DNA from 2 places in the Scytonema millei VB511283 genome. Region 1 is predicted to be linked to the other one. Evidence: riboswitches for the same ligand, from Rfam matches in the RefSeq annotation. Region 1 holds a riboswitch; the other holds the start of a gene.
What was found. Region 1 has a riboswitch for thiamine pyrophosphate ahead of thiC (phosphomethylpyrimidine synthase). Riboswitches for the same ligand answer to the same signal wherever they lie in the genome.
Positions count from the first base shown of each region.

Region 2: linked by a shared signal. The riboswitch ahead of thiO (glycine oxidase ThiO) and the one ahead of thiC (phosphomethylpyrimidine synthase) in region 1 are both predicted to bind thiamine pyrophosphate.

Region 1 covers NZ_JTJC03000006.1:197,065-206,009, forward strand. Annotated here, with positions in the region: gene QH73_RS20435 (FAD-binding oxidoreductase) at 1-627, opposite strand, end outside; gene QH73_RS20440 (ATP-binding protein) at 741-3,578, shown strand; gene QH73_RS20445 (tetratricopeptide repeat protein) at 3,753-4,355, opposite strand; gene hpf (ribosome hibernation-promoting factor, HPF/YfiA family) at 4,545-5,189, opposite strand; gene QH73_RS20455 (hypothetical protein) at 5,435-5,713, opposite strand; gene lipB (lipoyl(octanoyl) transferase LipB) at 5,712-6,398, shown strand; gene QH73_RS20465 (pentapeptide repeat-containing protein) at 6,358-7,098, opposite strand; TPP riboswitch at 7,297-7,392, shown strand; gene thiC (phosphomethylpyrimidine synthase) at 7,400-8,770, shown strand.
Region 2 covers NZ_JTJC03000002.1:771,939-780,883, forward strand. Annotated here, with positions in the region: gene cimA (citramalate synthase) at 1-1,505, opposite strand, end outside; gene QH73_RS11255 (2Fe-2S iron-sulfur cluster-binding protein) at 1,600-1,980, shown strand; TPP riboswitch at 1,969-2,064, shown strand; partial or broken gene thiO (glycine oxidase ThiO) at 2,162-3,269, shown strand; gene QH73_RS29150 (thiazole synthase) at 3,437-4,264, shown strand; gene psb34 (photosystem II assembly protein Psb34) at 4,421-4,600, shown strand; gene ilvD (dihydroxy-acid dehydratase) at 5,111-6,796, shown strand; gene QH73_RS11275 (carbohydrate ABC transporter permease) at 6,931-7,827, shown strand; gene QH73_RS11280 (sodium:solute symporter) at 7,877-8,945, opposite strand, start outside.

The DNA.
Region 1 (8,945 bases):
TACCTGGGCGATCGCGCCTAGCGTGCCGTAAGAGCCTGTAAATAGCTTCATCAAGTCGTACCCAGCGACGTTTTTAACGACTCGTCCCCCAGCTTTGGCAATTTCTCCGTCAGCACGGACAAAGGAAATACCTAGCAGTTGATCGCGCACGCCGCCGTAACGTTGTCGGAGTGAATTGGTATCAGCCGTGGCGACAATGCCCCCGATTGTAGCTGATTCTGGTGCGGTGGGGTCGAGGGCAAGAAATTGTCCAGTAGGGGCTAACACTGCTTGTAGATCGGCAAATTTCATTCCCGCTTCTACCGTTACGGTTAAATCTCCGACAGCGTGTTGGATGAGTCGGTTCAGGCGTGCGGTACTGACAAGCACCTGGATATTTTTTGCCAGTCCTCCCCAACTGAGTTTTGTACCGCTGCCATAGACTAGAATGCGCCAGTTGTTGCTGTCGGCATATGCCATCACTGCTGCTAGTTCGGCTGGCGTTTGGGGATAGACAATGCAACTAGGTGCGATACTGGAGGCGATCGCCCCCTTGATGTGTTCTTGTCGCATCGCATCTATATCTTCCCATTCCAAGACAGATTCTGGGCTGACAATAGCTGCAAGTTGGGTCGCGATCGCTTTCATCAGTAATTTTACTCATCCTGAAAATTTCGGAACTGGACTAATCTAACAACAGTGGTTTTGCTCGTAATCTCTACGAGGCGATGCTAAAAAGCCGCAGTAACTAAAAGTTAACCATGTTACTACCCCCAATTCCTAGACGCTCGTGGTTGCCAATGGCGATTTTGCTATTGGCAGGGTATGCAGGTAATTATTTCAGCTTGCCGCTCTTTTTTGGCGTAGATTTTTTGTTTGGTAGTATTGCTGTCTTATTGGTGGTGCGCTTTTTCGGCATTCGCTGGGGAACTTTTGCAGCGGCGATCGCCTCCGTACACACTTTCTTTCTCTGGAATCATCCCTATGCCGCGATCGTCTTGATTGGCGAAGCCTTGTTTGTTGGTTTACTGTGGCGCAACCAAAAACAGAGTTTGGTGCTGTTGGATGTCTTGTACTGGCTAGTGTTGGGTATCCCGTTGGTGTGGCTGTTTTATTCCCGCTTGTTGCACGTCGATTCGGCTCAAACTTGGTTAGTAGTGTTGAAACAGTCTGTCAATGGCATTTTTAACTCTATTATTGCTAGCTTGGCAATTAATTACTTCCCTATTTCTACGTCGTGGATGAGTCGTTATCCAGTCAGACATACTCCATCCATGCGACAGGTTTTGTTATCTCTTTGTGCGACTTCCTGTTTTTTACCTGCACTGATTTTAGTTGTTTTAGATTGTAATTTGGTTTTCCAGCAAATCCAAACCGCAATTCAAGTTGAACTTAAAGATACCGCTCAAGAAGCGATCGCTGGTTTGGAAGATCGCCAGCGCGAATACTTCAATACTTTAACTCAACTCAGTCAAGTGGCTGGTAATCATGCGAATGCACCTTCGCCACAATTACAGCAAAGCCTGGAGTTGCTACAGCGAGTTTATCCTGAATTAGTTCTACTACAAGTTATTGATGCTACCGATACTATTGTTGCTTCTGCATCCCAAATCGATCCAGCCTTAACTTCACCTGGTAAATTAGATGCACAGGATATAAAGACTTTAAAGCAGATCGAAACTAGTCTCAAACCTGCTATAGGCAATGTCCGCGTCCATTCAACTTTAAAAATTCCCCAACTCGATCTTGGCGTACCGATACTAACCGAAAATCGCTTGTCTGGTGTAGTATACGCTCACCTCAATCTCTCCTATTTGGAGAATTTTTTGCGCTCGCAGCTTTCTCACAGAGTTCACCAAATTATTCTGCTCGATTCTTACAATCGAATCATTGCCAGCAGCAATTCTCAATCAAAGCTGATGCAAACTTTCGATCGCCTGCGTGGGGGAGAAATGCGATCGCTGAGTCAAAAAACAGCTAGTGGGAATACATATTTTGAAAATACATACTTATGGTTACCACCTAAAGAAAAACTTCCGGCAATGGTACGCTGGCGACGCTCTCTATATGTTAAAGAACAGCCGCTAAGTGGTAATTCTCAATGGAAACTTATTTTAGAAATTCCGGCTGCACCTTATATTGACCAACTACAACAAACTTACATCAACGACCTTGCTTTCATGCTAGCTACGGTATTGATTATTTTAATTTGCGGTCTTCTACTCAGCCGTAAATTAGCAAATCCATTAACTCAATTAGCCACTGTAACCACAGATTTATCCTCTCGATTGCCAACAAAGACTTTTCTGCAATTTCCTACTAGTTCGGTCGTAGAGATTAATTCGTTAATTGGTAATTTTCAGTTCATGACGGTTGCCCTAAATGAAAAATTTCAAGAAGTGCAAGCAGCTAACCAATCTCTCCAAGAAAGAGTTCAAGAACGGACTAAAGAATTATTGCGAACCAATCAACAATTAGAGCGTGAAATTAACGAACGTCAGCAAGCTAATGTGGCTTTAAGAGAGAGTGAAGAACGCTATAGAGATTTATTTGAAAATGCTAGTGATTTAATTCAAAGCGTTACACCGGACGGTCGTTTAGTCTATGTAAATCGAGCCTGGAAAGAAACTTTAGATTATAGTGAAGATGAAATTTCTCGTTTGACAATTTTTGATATTATTCATCCCGATAATTTAGAACATTGCCAGAAAACTTTTCGAGAAGTCATGGCAGGAAAACAAATCTCGGAAATTGAAACTGCCTTTGTCACTAAACATGGTGAAAAAATTTGGGTTGCCGGTAGTATTAATTGTAAATTCATCAATGGTCAACCAATCGCTACTCGTGGTATATTTCGCAATATTACAGAACGGAAGTTAGCCGAAGCTGAGATGATTTATGCCTTAGAAAAAGAGAAACAGTTAGTAGAATTGAAATCGCGATTTATTACCACAGCATCTCATGAATTTCGGACTCCGCTCACGACAATTCTCATGTCAGCCAAGCTACTCGAACAATTTGGCGATCGCGCTTCAGAAGATAAAAAACGCCTGTATCTCGATCGAATCCAAATTGCTACCAAACGCATGACACAACTGTTAGATGATATCTTACTGATTGGTAAAGCTGAAGCCGAAAAGCTCGAATTCAATCCTACACCAGTCCTCTTAGAAAAATTTTGTCACGATTTAGTAGAAGAAATGCAGATGAGTGCTAGTAACAAACACTCAATTATTTTTACCAGTCAAGCACAACAGATATCTGCTAATGTCGATGAAAAATTGCTACGTTATATTTTGAGTAACTTACTTTCTAATGCTATTAAATACTCGCCTAAAGGCGGCGATATCGATCTAAACTTATCTATTGAAGCCGAAAAAGCAATTTTTTACATCCGCGATCGAGGTATCGGTATTCCTACCCAAGATACAGAACAACTCTTTCATTCTTTTCATCGCGGTAGTAACGTAGAAAATATCTCTGGTACGGGCTTGGGAATGTCTATTGTCAAACAGTGTGTAGACTTGCACGGCGGCGAAATTAGCGTTACCAGTGAAGTTGGAATAGGAACAACTTTTGTTGTGACTCTACCGATATAATCAGTTATCAGTTATCAGTTATCAGTTGTCAGTGACGTTACATGTAATGTCTGTACGTAAGTTATCAGTTAATTCCAACTTACGACTTACGACTTACGACTTACCAATTATCAGTTATCAGTTGTCAGTTAATTCCAACTTACGACTTACGACTTACGACTTACGACTTACCAATTATCTTTCCATCTGTTGCAAAATCTGCTCTACATGACTTATGCCTGTGGGGTTGTTTTGTGTGGAGTAGAGATCTTTGGCTTTATGCAAAGATGCTTGTGCTTCGGGCAAACTTCCTTGACTCCAAAATGCTACGCCGAGGTTTTGGTAAGAAGTTGGATCGTTGGGTTTGAGTTGAATTGCTTGTCGAAAAGCGGCGATCGCCTCTGCAAATTTGCCTTGACTACCGAGGGCAATTCCTAAGTTATTATAGGTTTCAAAATTACGCGGATCGATCTCCAGGGCGTGTTTGAAGGCGTTCTCTGCTTGAGAATATTGTTGCAGATTACCAAAAGCAAGCCCTAAATTATTGTGAGCGTTTTCGTACTGAGGATAAATCTCAATTGCTTGATTGAAAGCCGCGATCGCTTCTGAGAATTTTCCCTGTTCGGCTAACTCTACGCCTCGATTATTGTGCGTTGCTGCTGCCTGTAAGTTTACTTGCGGTTTGACTTGCCTCGGTAACGTTTCCACAGCATAGCTGGGTTGCACTCCTAGCATCAGTATGCTGACACCGACAAATGCAGCTTGGAATTTTGTCAAGAAAGCCTGTGGTACTCTCATCGCTACCTTCCTAGCAACTTCTCACCTAATTCCATTGTAGGGCTTAGACAGTTATCAGTTATCAGTTATCAGTTATCAGTTATCAGTTATCAGTGACCAGTGACCAGTTAACAATCTACTACACCCTACACCCCACACCCCACACCCTATTTACTAGCCACCAGCCACTAGCCACCAGCCACTCCCGACTTACGACTTAGAAATTTGTGGCTTTTCTACCGAGGTTTGGGCTTTACCGTTCTTAGCATTACCGTGCGTATGTCCGTTGCCGTTGCGGGGCTGAATTACGCCATAACCACCATGATTGCGTTCGTAAATGACGTTTATTTCTCCAGTTTCGGCATTGCGGAACATATAAAAATCGTGATCGACGAGTTGTAGTTGTTCTAGGGCTTCATTCAGTGTCATTGGCGGCATGGCGAAGTATTTCGTCCGAACGACTTCGCTGGGTAATTCGGGAGTGCGATCGCCAATCAAATCGGTAACAACAGGTGGTTCTACTGCCTCTAAGCTAGTTTTTGGCTGAGTTTTCTTGTCTTGCAGTCTTTCTTTATACTTGCGTAGCTGTCGGGCAATTTTATCGGCAACTAGATCGATGCTGGCGTATAAGTTCTCGCTACTTTCCTCTGCCCGAATTACGGTTCCGTTGGCGTAAATTGTGACTTCCGCTGCTTGTTTTGGATTGATCCTGGGATTGCGGGCTACTGACAAATGAACATCTACTTCAGTGGTTAGAGTTTGAAAATGATTGACTGCCTTTTCTATTTTCTGATTCACGTACTCGCGAATGGCATCGGTGATTTCGATGTTTTTGCCATGGATCACAAGCTTCATATTTAATTCTCCCGATGGATACGAACCAAATTTGTGTTAGGTTAAATACAAAGCAGCAACAATTTGCTGTCAGTGTCTACTTACTAAAAGCCCGAATTCTGGTGTTTTAAGGACTCCAGAAATCAATCGATTGGTGCGCTCTTTGTCACCATTTCACCACGCTTTAGTTTATCAACTTCGCTATTTTGCGATGAAAATTTACCAGTCGCACTTCCTACCGAAAAGGGTTTGTTCCTGCTGATAAACTACAGGTATTTCCCAGTTGGAGGGCGATCTGGGATTTTTCCTAGTAGAATCTCGATTTCCACATCGAGTCTGGCGTGGTGGTAAAGCCTTCCTCCCTGCTGTGTTTGTGTTTCTACTTTCAAGTTAGCACTTTGTATTCTGGAAAACAGATAGGTTTTAGTTCTTTTTAATATCCTTCGCATTCCTTGACATTTCTTGATGTAGTTAATCGCAAATGCAATAAAATTTGGTAAAAAATACGCTTGAATTTTTCTGCGATCGCTTGTAAACATCTCCATGAAACGCCGTCAATGCTATCTTTATAATTACGGACTCGTTTGTTATGCTGAGGCTTGGAATTGGCAAAAACATCTGTTGCAACAGCGCCGCCAAGACCCCGATTTACCTGATGTCTTAATTTTGTTGGAACACCCGCCAGTCTACACTTTGGGACACGGAGCTAGTCTAGATTTTCTGCAATTCGACCTTGACAAAAGTGCAGACGAAGTATACAGGATAGAAAGAGGTGGAGAGGTAACTTATCACTGTCCCGGTCAACTGGTAGGCTACCCGATCTTAAATCTGCAATTCCACCACAAAGATTTGCACTGGTATTTGCGGCAGTTGGAAGAAGTCATAATTCGCGTATTAGCAGTTTACGGGTTGCAGGGCGATCGCGTACCTGGGTTAACTGGGGTATGGTTGGAAGGATACAAGGTAGCAGCGATCGGAATTAAAGTCAGTCGGTGGGTGACGATGCACGGCTTTGCTTTGAATGTCTGTCCCGATATGGCAGGTTTTCGGAAAATTGTCCCCTGCGGTATTGCCGATAAACCCGTGGGTAGTTTGCAAGCGTGGATACCAGATATTCAAATAGAGCAGGTAAACTTGCAAGTTGCGCGATCGTTTGCAGAGGTATTTGAGGTAGATTTAGTAGAGCAGATTACTCATTTCTCATACCGTCAGGTAAATAAACCCCTTTAAGATCTGCACCGCGCAGATTCGTTCCTGCTAATTTTGCCCCTTGCAAATTTGCATCTTGTAGAGAAGCATTTCGTAAATCGGCATTTCTTAAATTCGTATTTCCCAAATAAGCATCATCGAGTACAGCATCTCGGAGAATAGCCCGTTGAAAATTAGCATCTTGCAGATTAGCATTTTCTAATATTGCTAGTTGTAAATCGGCATCTCGAAAATTAACACCTCTAAGATAAGCAGTATCAAGGTTCGCACCCCGAAGATTACTTCCTTCAAGATTGGCATTTTCTAAATTGACTTTTTCTAAGTTGGCATTATTCAAGTTAGCATTGTCTAAATCGACAGATCTCAGGTAAGCATTTTCTAATTCTGCACCTCGAAGATTGCTACCTGCTAAATTAGCATTTTCTAAATTTGTATTTTCTAAGTCAGCATTTTCTAAGTTGGCATAACTCAGATCGGCATTTCTCATATTTGCTCCTCTCAGTTTTGCCCCCCTCAGTTTTGCACCTTGAAGATCGGCATTTTCTAAGTTACATCCTTCACATTCATTAGTAGATAGTAACTGTTCGATCGCGCTATTTTGTTGCTTGGCTAATTGAACGCTGCGATCGCCGTGCCAGCCACTGGAATTGGATAAATCGCTCGGTGTAAGGGTAACCGATGTTGTGATGTAAGTCAGTAAACTGAGTATAGGAGCTAACATTGCGTGTAGAATCCTAAAGCGATCGGTTGGTAATTTTAGTCTAATCTTTTCGGAAATAGACGGTATATATTTCCTACCAAAATATTATTTTTACGATTTTTCGCTTGACTCCAACAATTCTTTAGCTTGCATACATAGAAAAAACTAATTAACTCAAAAATTAACAAACTGCGGCTATGTAGAAGTGATACAATCGACAACCATAGCTAGGGGTGTCTGGGAAACCAGGCTGAGACAGTCCCTTAGAACCTGAGACTGGGTAATACCAGCGGAGGGAAGCTGTTTATGCGAGGAACTCGAAATGCGTACAGAATGGATCGCGAAGCGTCGCGGGCAAGATAACGTGTCTCAAATGCACTTTGCCCGTAAAGGTGTGATGACAGAAGAAATGCATCATGTCGCCCGACGGGAAAATTTACCCGTGGAGTTGATTCGAGATGAAGTGGCACGGGGCAGAATGATTATCCCTGCCAATATCAATCATCCTAATTTGGAACCGATGTGTATTGGCATCGCCTCCAAATGTAAGGTGAATGCTAATCTTGGTGCTTCGCCCAACTCTTCCAACTTAGATGAAGAAGTTGCCAAACTTAATTTAGCGGTAAAATATGGAGCCGATACCGTCATGGACTTATCCACAGGCGGCGGTAACTTAGATGAAATTCGCACTGCAATTATTAACGCTTCTCCCGTGCCAATTGGCACTGTGCCAGTCTATCAAGCTTTAGAAAGCGTCCACGGTAGCATTGAAAAGCTCACTGCTGACGACTTTCTCCACATCATCGAGAAACACGCCCAGCAAGGTGTAGACTACATGACAATCCATGCTGGAATTTTAATCGAGCATTTGCCATTAGTCAAAAACCGAATTACTGGAATTGTCTCCCGTGGTGGAGGTATTTTAGCGCGGTGGATGTTGCACCACCACAAACAGAATCCGCTGTACACGCACTTGCGCGACATTATCGAGATTTTTAAGAAATACGACGTGTCTTTTAGTTTGGGTGACTCTTTACGCCCTGGCTGTCTCCACGATGCATCCGACGAGGCACAGTTGGCAGAGTTGAAAACTTTAGGACAACTGACTCGTAAAGCCTGGGAACACGATGTCCAAGTCATGGTAGAAGGACCAGGACACGTACCGATGGATCAAATCGAGTTTAACGTGCGCAAGCAGATGGAAGAGTGTTCGGAAGCACCCTTTTACGTGCTGGGACCACTGGTAACGGATATTGCTCCAGGCTACGACCATATCACTTCTGCGATCGGGGCAGCAATGGCTGGTTGGTATGGTACGGCAATGTTATGCTACGTCACGCCTAAAGAACATTTGGGTTTACCCGATGCTGAAGACGTGCGCAATGGCTTGATTGCCTATAAAATCGCCGCCCATGCTGCGGACGTGGCAAGACACCGCATCGGTGCTAGGGATAGGGATGACGAGCTTTCAACCGCCCGTTACAATTTCGACTGGAACCGTCAGTTTGAATTATCCCTCGATCCAGACCGGGCAAAGGAATATCACGATGAAACTCTGCCAGCAGATATTTATAAAACTGCTGAATTCTGCTCGATGTGCGGTCCCAAATTCTGCCCCATGCAGACAAAAGTTGATGCTGATGCGCTGACGGAACTAGAGAAGTTCTTGGCGCGAGAAACTGTGAAAGGATAAGAAAACGGAGTCAGCAAGGAAACAGGAGACAGGAGATAGAATGTCTGATTGTTCTCCTGTCTCTTCTCATTTTGGCTATTGTTTCCTGTCTCCTCAGATATAAGACAAGTTTGCCCTCATGGCTTTAAGATCTTTGCAGAACATAGGGTAGGATCGTCTGACTCGCCCTCATTGT
Region 2 (8,945 bases), on a different contig from region 1:
ACGCGAGTTTTTGCTGCCGTACCGCTGTGTCCGTCTAAAATTCTGACTTTGTAATCGCTCAATTCAAACTGAGCAATTTGAGGATAAAAATTAACTAAAGCTTTTCTCAATGCCCTGTCTAATGCTGCTACAGGACCATTTCCCTCAGCGGCTTCGAGAATATCTTGACCGCTAACAGTTAGTTTAACAGTGGCGAGGGCATTAGTATTCGTTCGCCCTTCAACTAAATCGCAGTGAACTTGAAAACCTTTAATTTCAAAAAAATGCTGTCGCTTACCTAAAGCCTCGCGCATCAGGAGATCGAAACTAGCTTCTGCGGCTTCAAATTGATAACCTTCACTTTCTAATTCTTTCAGTCTTTGCAGAATTTGTCGCGCTGTCGGATTTTGTTTGTCTAATTCAATGCCAAATGTACGGGCTTTAGCGACAACATTACTAATTCCCGCTTGATCTGAAATTACAATTCGGCGGCGGTTGCCAATTTGTTCTGGTTGAATGTGTTCGTAGGTGAGGGGATTGCGTTCTACAGCCGAGACATGAATGCCTCCCTTGTGGGCAAAAGCAGAACGCCCTACAAAAGGCGCGTGTTCGTCAGGGGCAAGGTTGACAACTTCGCTGACAAAACGACTGACTTCAGTTATTTGAGGCAGTTGCGCGTCAGCAAGGCATTTGTAGCCGAGTTTGAGCTGTAAGTTAGGAATGAGAGAACAGAGATTAGCATTACCGCAGCGTTCGCCGTAGCCGTTGATCGTTCCCTGCACCATCTTCGCCCCTTCCATCACAGCTGCGATCGCATTGGCGACAGCTGTATCGGAATCGTTGTGGGTATGGATTCCTATTTGGGGAATCGGTAGGGGCGCACAGCTATGCGCCCCTACAGAAATAAATGCAGCTACGTTGCGGACAATAGAACTAACTTCATGCGGGAGAGTCCCGCCGTTGGTGTCGCACAGGACAAGCCATTCTGCTCCAGAGGCGATCGCGGCTGCTAAAGTTTTTAAGGCATAATCGCGATTGTGTTTGTATCCATCAAACCAATGTTCGGCATCGTAAATGACTCGTCGCCCTTGACTGCGAAGGTAGGCAACACTATCGCGAATCATCTCTAAATTTTCTTCCAGGCTGCATTTTAGCCCTTCTGTAACGTGGAGATCCCAAGATTTGCCAAAGATCGTTACCCAGCGAGTCCCAGCGGCCAAAATCGCTTGCAGGAGCGAATCTTCCGCCGCACTAACATGAGGGCGACGGGTAGAACAAAAAGCAACGACTTCAGCTTGTTTGAGGGGTTCTTCCTTCAGCTGCCAGAAAAATTGTACATCTCTAGGATTTGCTCCAGGCCATCCACCTTCGATAAAAGGAACACCCAATTGGTCTAGCTGGCGGGCAATGCGTAATTTATCTTCTAAGGATACAGACAAGCCTTCACGCTGCGTGCCGTCACGCAGGGTTGTATCGTAAATCCAGATTTGGTTCGGGTTGGAGGTAGAAGGTAATGCTTCGGTCATAGGGAAAAAACAAACACAGGAAAGCTCGAACTCTAGAAAGCGATATTCTGATTTTAGGTAGAACTAGATGGCGAAGTCGCTAACTAACATGAAGATGGTAAAGGTAATCGCTCAAGGGAAAACAATTGAATGCGATCGCGGTGCTGATTTACGACAAGTCTTGCTTAAGCATGACATTGACTTGTATAACGGCGGCGCTAAAGTTATTAATTGTCACGGTATTGGCAGTTGCGGTACTTGTGCGGTGTTAGTTGAAGGCGAAGTTTCCAAACCAAATTGGCAGGACAAAACCCGTCGCTCCCTTCCTCCCCATTCTCCCACGCGCAACTTAAGGTTAGCTTGCCAAACAAAAGTTTTAGGTGATGTAAAGGTAACAAAATTTGACGGTTTTTGGGGACAAGGTAGGGAAATTGTGTGGAATTCGGAATTTAAACTTTCCTCTGATGCAAGTGCTAGGATGAGCGAATATAGCTAGGGGTGTCTGGGAAACCAGGCTGAGATAGTCCCTTAGAACCTGAGACTGGGTAATACCAGCGGAGGGAAGCTGTTTATGGAAAGAACTCAAAATGCATACATAATGGCTGGCAAAGCGCTGCTGGTGACAGCGATCGCTCAATTTCTCGCCTCTTGCCTAACTCACAAATGACAAATGACAAATGACAAATGACATTTTAATTATTGGTGGCGGGGTCGTTGGTTTGGCGATCGCCGTTGAGTTAAGATTGCGCGGTGCATCTGTCACGTTACTTTGCCGCGATTTTCATGCTGCGGCAAGTCATGCAGCGGCGGGAATGCTAGCACCTCAAGCCGAACAAATCCCGCCAGGGGCAATGTTAGATCTGTGCTGGCGATCGCGATCGCTCTACCCCGAATGGACGCGCAAGCTAGAAGAAATTAGCGGGAAACCAACGGGTTACTGGGCTTGCGGCATTCTCGCGCCTGTGTATGAAGATGTAGGAGCGCACGGCTGTGCGCCCCTACAAGAAAATAATTCTTCCCCCGCTTACTATCTCGATAAAGAAGCAATCCACCTCTACCAACCAGGATTGAGCGAAGCAGTTGAGGGCGGTTGGTGGTATCCCGAAGATGCTCAAGTTGATAATCGGGCTTTGACATTGGCTTTATGGTCGGCAGCAGAATCTTTAGGCGTAGATTTGCACGATGGGATTGCTGTTGAAGGCATTTTACAGCATCAAGGACGAGTCATTGGCGTTCAGACTTCGAGTGGCAACTTCCCAGCCGATCGTTATATTCTGGCATCTGGTGCTTGGTCGTCAGAGTTGTTACCCTTGCCCGTGCGTCCGAAAAAAGGGCAAATGTTATCGGTACAAATACCAGATAGCGATCGCGCTGATGCGACTCTCCAACGGGTTTTATATGCCCCAGATGTTTACATTGTGCCGCGCCGCGAATCTCGTTCCGAGACGCTACGCGAACGCCGGATTATTATCGGTGCTACCAGCGAAGATGTAGGATTTACCCCTTACAATACTCCAGCGGGAATTCAAGCTTTACTGCAACGCGCAATCCGCATCTATCCTCAATTACAAGATTATCCGATTCGCGAATTTTGGTGGGGTTTTCGTCCTACTACTCCTGATGAACTACCCATCTTAGGAAATAGCCCCTGCTCGAATCTTACCTTAGCCACTGGTCACTATCGCAACGGCATTCTCCTCGCACCCATCACTGCCAAGTTAATTGCTGACTTAGTTTGGGAACAAAAGTCGGAGCCTTTGTTAGATAGTTTTAGTTATTTGCGATTTATGAGAGGGAGCAGGGAGCGCTTCGGTGCAGGGAGCAGGGGGAAGAGAGCAGAGGAGACTAAGAGACTAGGAGCAGAGGAACAGGAGAGCAACAACTGTCAACTGTCAACTAAGAACCAACTACCAATTACCAATTACCAATTACCAATTACCAACAATTCACAAATGCAAACTTTAGACCTACCACAGCAACAATCCCTCGATCGCCCTTTAGTTATTGCCGATCGCACTTTTTCTTCCCGCTTGATGACTGGTACTGGTAAGTATCGTAATGTAGAAGAAATGCAGCAAAGTGTGGTTGCTAGCGGTTGTCAAATTGTCACCGTTGCCGTGCGACGAGTGCAAACGAAAGCACCAGGACATGAAAATTTAGCCGAGGCTTTGGATTGGACAAAGCTGTGGATGTTACCTAATACGGCTGGCTGTCAGACGGCGGAAGAAGCAATTCGCGTTGCTCGTTTGGGGCGCGAAATGGCGAAGGTTTTAGGACAAGAAGATAACAATTTTGTCAAGTTAGAAGTGATTCCCGATCCAAAATATTTGCTGCCCGATCCAATCGGGACTTTACAAGCAGCAGAACAATTGGTAAAGGAAGGTTTCGCTGTATTACCTTACATCAATGCCGATCCAATGTTGGCGAAACGGTTGGAGGAAGTCGGCTGCGTGACTGTGATGCCTTTGGCTTCTCCAATTGGTTCTGGACAAGGATTGAAAACAACCGCAAATATTCAAATCATCATTGAAAATTCTGGCGTACCAGTGGTGGTAGATGCGGGAATTGGCACGCCTAGCGAAGCCGCGCAAGCAATGGAGTTAGGGGCAGATGCTTTACTGATTAACACGGCGATCGCCCAAGCTAAGAACCCCCCTGCGATGGCACGCGGCATGAAATTAGCCACCGAAGCCGGACGACTCGCTTACCTCGCCGGACGGATACCTATTAAAGATTACGCGATCGCCAGTTCTCCCCTGAGCGGCACTGTTACTAGCTAAAGCGGTAGTTTCCCCAATTCCCGATTCCCGTACGGGCGAGTTTGGAAACCCGCCCCTACGACTCCCGCATATGTAAATTTTCTTAACCAAAGTAAGAGAGTATTTCTACTATTTTTTGTTACAGTTAAGCAAAGAAAAGTAGAAAGGATTTGATTCATGCCCTATACCACCGAAGAAGGCGGTCGTTTAAATAACTTTGCTGTAGAGCCGAAGGTTTACACCGCAGAACCACCAAGCAACGCTCAGAAGCGTAACTACATTATTGGTGGTGTTGCAGGTGCAGTTTTGGTTGCAGCTTTAGTCTTTGTTGCAGTAGCTGTCTCCGGTGCCAGTTAATATCGAGAGTTTTTTGAAAATTCAACCACTGATTTTCGCCAAATACCCGAGAAGCGCGATCGCACCTACAATACGAGGTGAAAGAGCTAAGCAGTCAGGATGTATTTGGGCGAAATTTTTATTTTTTGAATTGAAGCTTGCTTATCTTTATTGGCGCTTAACTGTCAACTGTTAACCGTCAACAACCAACAGTATTTACGACTTATTGACAGATACTCAAAAGACTATAGTGCGATCGCTACTTTTTTACCACCAGTCAGTCAACAATCGCGATCGATGTGAATCTTAAGATTAAGACTTTTTACTATCTCGTATCGATTCACTGTCCTTGTCGAGAGGAAGAAATTTAACTAAATTTCCGCTCTCGACATTATTATTATGTATCTTTGCTGTAAATGTCAGTATCTATCTGCGGCATGATTAAATCGTAAGAAGTTGCGTTACCAAGTCCAATCTTTTTTTGCGACAATACAAAGTCTCCCCCTACGATCGCATCCTCAAGGATAGAACATGTCGGACAACCTCAGAAGTCAAGTCGTTACCCAAGGCGTACAGCGATCGCCTAACCGTGCTATGTTACGGGCTGTCGGTTTTGGCGATGCAGATTTTAGCAAACCCATCGTTGGTATTTCCAACAGTTACAGCACGATTACCCCTTGTAACATGGGGATTAACGATCTTGCCAAACGTGCCGAAGCAGGAGTGCGTAACTCTGGGGGAATGCCGCAAATGTTCGGTACAATTACCATCAGCGATGGTATTTCGATGGGAACGGAAGGGATGAAATATTCCCTCGTATCGCGGGAAGTGATTGCCGATTCAATTGAAACTGTCTGTAACGGACAGAGTATGGATGGAGTCTTAGCGATCGGCGGCTGTGATAAGAACATGCCAGGGGCGATGATTGCTATGGCGCGGATGAATATTCCCGCGATTTTCGTCTATGGTGGAACAATTAAACCAGGACACTACAATGGCAAAGATCTAACAGTCGTCAGTGTGTTTGAAGCCGTGGGACAATACAGTGCTGGCAAAATTGACGAAACAGAATTAATCGAAGTCGAACGCCTTGCTTGTCCTGGGGCTGGTTCCTGTGGTGGAATGTACACGGCAAATACAATGTCTTCTGCGTTTGAAGCAATGGGGATGAGCTTGCCCTATTCTTCCACAATGGCAGCGGAGGATGCAGAAAAAGCCGAAAGTACGGAAAAATCAGCTTTTGTTTTAGTTGAAGCGATTCGCAATCAACTTTTACCCCGTCAAATTCTGACTCGTCAGGCGTTTGAAAATGCGATCGCGACGATCATGGCTGTGGGTGGTTCGACTAATGCTGTTTTACACCTACTGGCGATCGCCTATGCAATTGGAGTAGAACTCACTCTAGATGACTTTGAAACTATCCGCGCCCGCGTTCCAGTCCTATGCGATCTCAAACCGAGTGGTAGATATGTAGCAACAGACTTGCACAAAGTCGGCGGAATTCCTCAAGTGATGAAAATGTTGCTCGTACATGGTTTATTGCATGGCGATGCGCTGACAATTACAGGACAAACCATTGCTGAAGTTTTAGCCGATGTCCCCGATACTCCACCTGCTAACCAAGATGTGATTCGTCCTTGGGAAAATCCCCTTTACGCCGAAGGACATTTAGCCATCCTGAAAGGAAACCTAGCAACGGAAGGTTCGGTAGCGAAAATTACGGGGGTCAAGACACCGAAAATTTCGGGTCCAGCGCGGGTATTTGAATCTGAGGAAGCCTGTCTAGCGGCAATTTTGGCAAATCAAATCAAAGCTGGAGATATCATCGTCGTGCGCTACGAAGGACCCAAAGGAGGTCCTGGGATGCGAGAAATGCTAGCCCCCACTTCAGCAATTATTGGCGCTGGTTTGGGAGACTCGGTAGGATTAATTACTGACGGGCGTTTCTCAGGTGGAACATACGGTATGGTTGTCGGTCACGTTGCCCCAGAAGCCGCTGTAGGAGGTGCGATCGCCCTGGTACAAGAAGGGGATACTATCACCATTGATGCTCGTTCCCGTGCCTTACACCTGCACGTATCGGATGAAGAATTAGCTCAACGTCGTGCTAGTTGGAAACCCCGCCCGCCACGGTATACTACAGGCGTGTTAGCTAAATATGCCAAGTTGGTATCTTCTAGCAGTCTTGGTGCGGTGACGGATCTAGGTCTGGGTTGAGCGAACGTGACTCGATCCCCCCTAGCCCCCCTTCAAAAGGGGGGAATAGTCTTGTTGGTACTAATGCGACCGCAAAATTAGCGATCGGGTAATTCCGACTTACGACTTACGACTTACGACTTACAATCAGTTCCATGCAAAAATCCGTTCCCGCCAACTGGACGTTAATTCAACAGCGCCTTACGCCATATTTATTCTTACTACCAGCACTACTCGTTCTAGGGCTGACAGTCTTTTATCCTGCCCTGCAAGCATTTTACTTGAGTTTTACCCGTTACGAATACGACTTAACCCAAGCACCTGAATGGGTTGGTTTCGCCAACTTTCAGCGTTTGTGGCAGGATAAAGTTTTTTGGCAAACTTTGGGAAATACAATATTGTATTTAGCGATCGCCGTGCCGATTTTGGTTGCAATTCCTTTAGTTTTGGCAATTTTAGTTAACCAGAAACTACGAGGAATGCACTGGTTTCGCGCTGCCTATTATACGCCTGTGATTATTTCTATGGTCGTAGCAGGGATTGCTTGGCGATGGTTATATGCTCAGAATGGCTTGCTGAATCAATTATTGAAACAAACTGGAATTTTAACCAGTGGTCTACCCTGGCTGACTAGTCCCAGATTCGCCCTTTTTAGCGTCATCGCAGTCACAGTGTGGAAAGGACTAGGGTACTACATGGTCATTTATTTAGCTGGGTTACAATCGATTCCAGCAGAATTATACGAAGCCGCTGCGATCGACGGTTCCGATGGCGCGCGAAAACACTGGGATGTTACAGTGCCATTAATGCGACCTTACTTAATGCTAGTAGCCGTCATTTCTGCTATTTCCGCCACCAAGGTATTTGAAGAAATCTACATCATGACCAAAGGCGGACCCCGCAACAGTTCTAAAACTATTGTTTATTACCTTTACGAGCAAGCTTTTGGCAGTAGTTTAGACATTAGTTATGCCTGTACGATCGGTTTGGCAATGTTTTTAATTATCTTGGTCTTGTCAATTTTGAATCTGAAGCTGTCACCGAAGAATTAGTAGTGTAGAGACGTGACATGCCACGTCTCTACACTTTCTTTTCTCACCATTAACTAACGACAAGGGGACTAAAAACAACCCAAAATACCAAGACGATCGCGGCAAGGATAAAACTCGATCTAACATTGAGATTGTGCGATCGATGCGAACCAGCAAACTTCTCCAACTCTGCATCTGAGTGCTGGAAGATTTCTAGTTGTCTCTGGTTCGGTGCAGCACTGGTTAAACTGACAAGTACCAAAATGGCAATAGAAATGACAAACAGCAGAATCGCGAAGTGTAAGAAGTTAATCGTGGCATAGGCTACCAAAGGTCGCCAAGTTATCCAACCTGCTTTTACGGCGATTTCGGCGATAAATCGAATCGCACCCAAAATAAAACCAGTAATTAAGGTATTGAAAGCCGCCCTACCAGTAGCGCGTTTCCACAATATCCCCATCAAGAAGACAGCTGCAATCGGTGGCGAAACGTAGGCTTGTACTGACTGGAGATAGACATAAAGCTGATTGCTCATCAACCCGATAAAGGGGAGCCATAGCAAACCAGTCACTACCAGTAGAATAGTCGAAATTTGTCCGGCTCGCACTAACTCGCGATCGCTTGCCTCTGGTTTCCATTTTTGGTAGAAGTCCATCACGACTAGCGTGGAACTACTATTAAAGACGCTGGAAAGAGAACTCATCAACGCCGCCAGCAACCCAGCTACCACTAATCCTTTAATTCCAGGCGGGAGGAGATTATTCACCATCGTGGCATATATCCGGTCTGGTTCCACGTCGGGAAACAGAATTCTCCCGGCGATACCTGGTAAAACGAGGATGAATACGGGTAGGAGTTTTAAAAATCCGGCAAAAATTGTCGATCGCCTGGCAACTTCAATATTAGGTGCGGCAAGGGTGCGTTGGACGATCATTTGGTCTGTACACCAATACCATAAACCTAAGATGGGTGCGCCGAATAAAATTCCCGTCCAAGGAAAATCGGGATGGTTGATGTCTTTCCACAAACTAAAGAAGTTGGGATCGACTTTTTGATACAAAGCACCAAAACCACCCACATCAATAATCGCCGTCGCAGTCAGGAAAATTCCCCCAGCAATCAAAACAAATGCTTGGAAG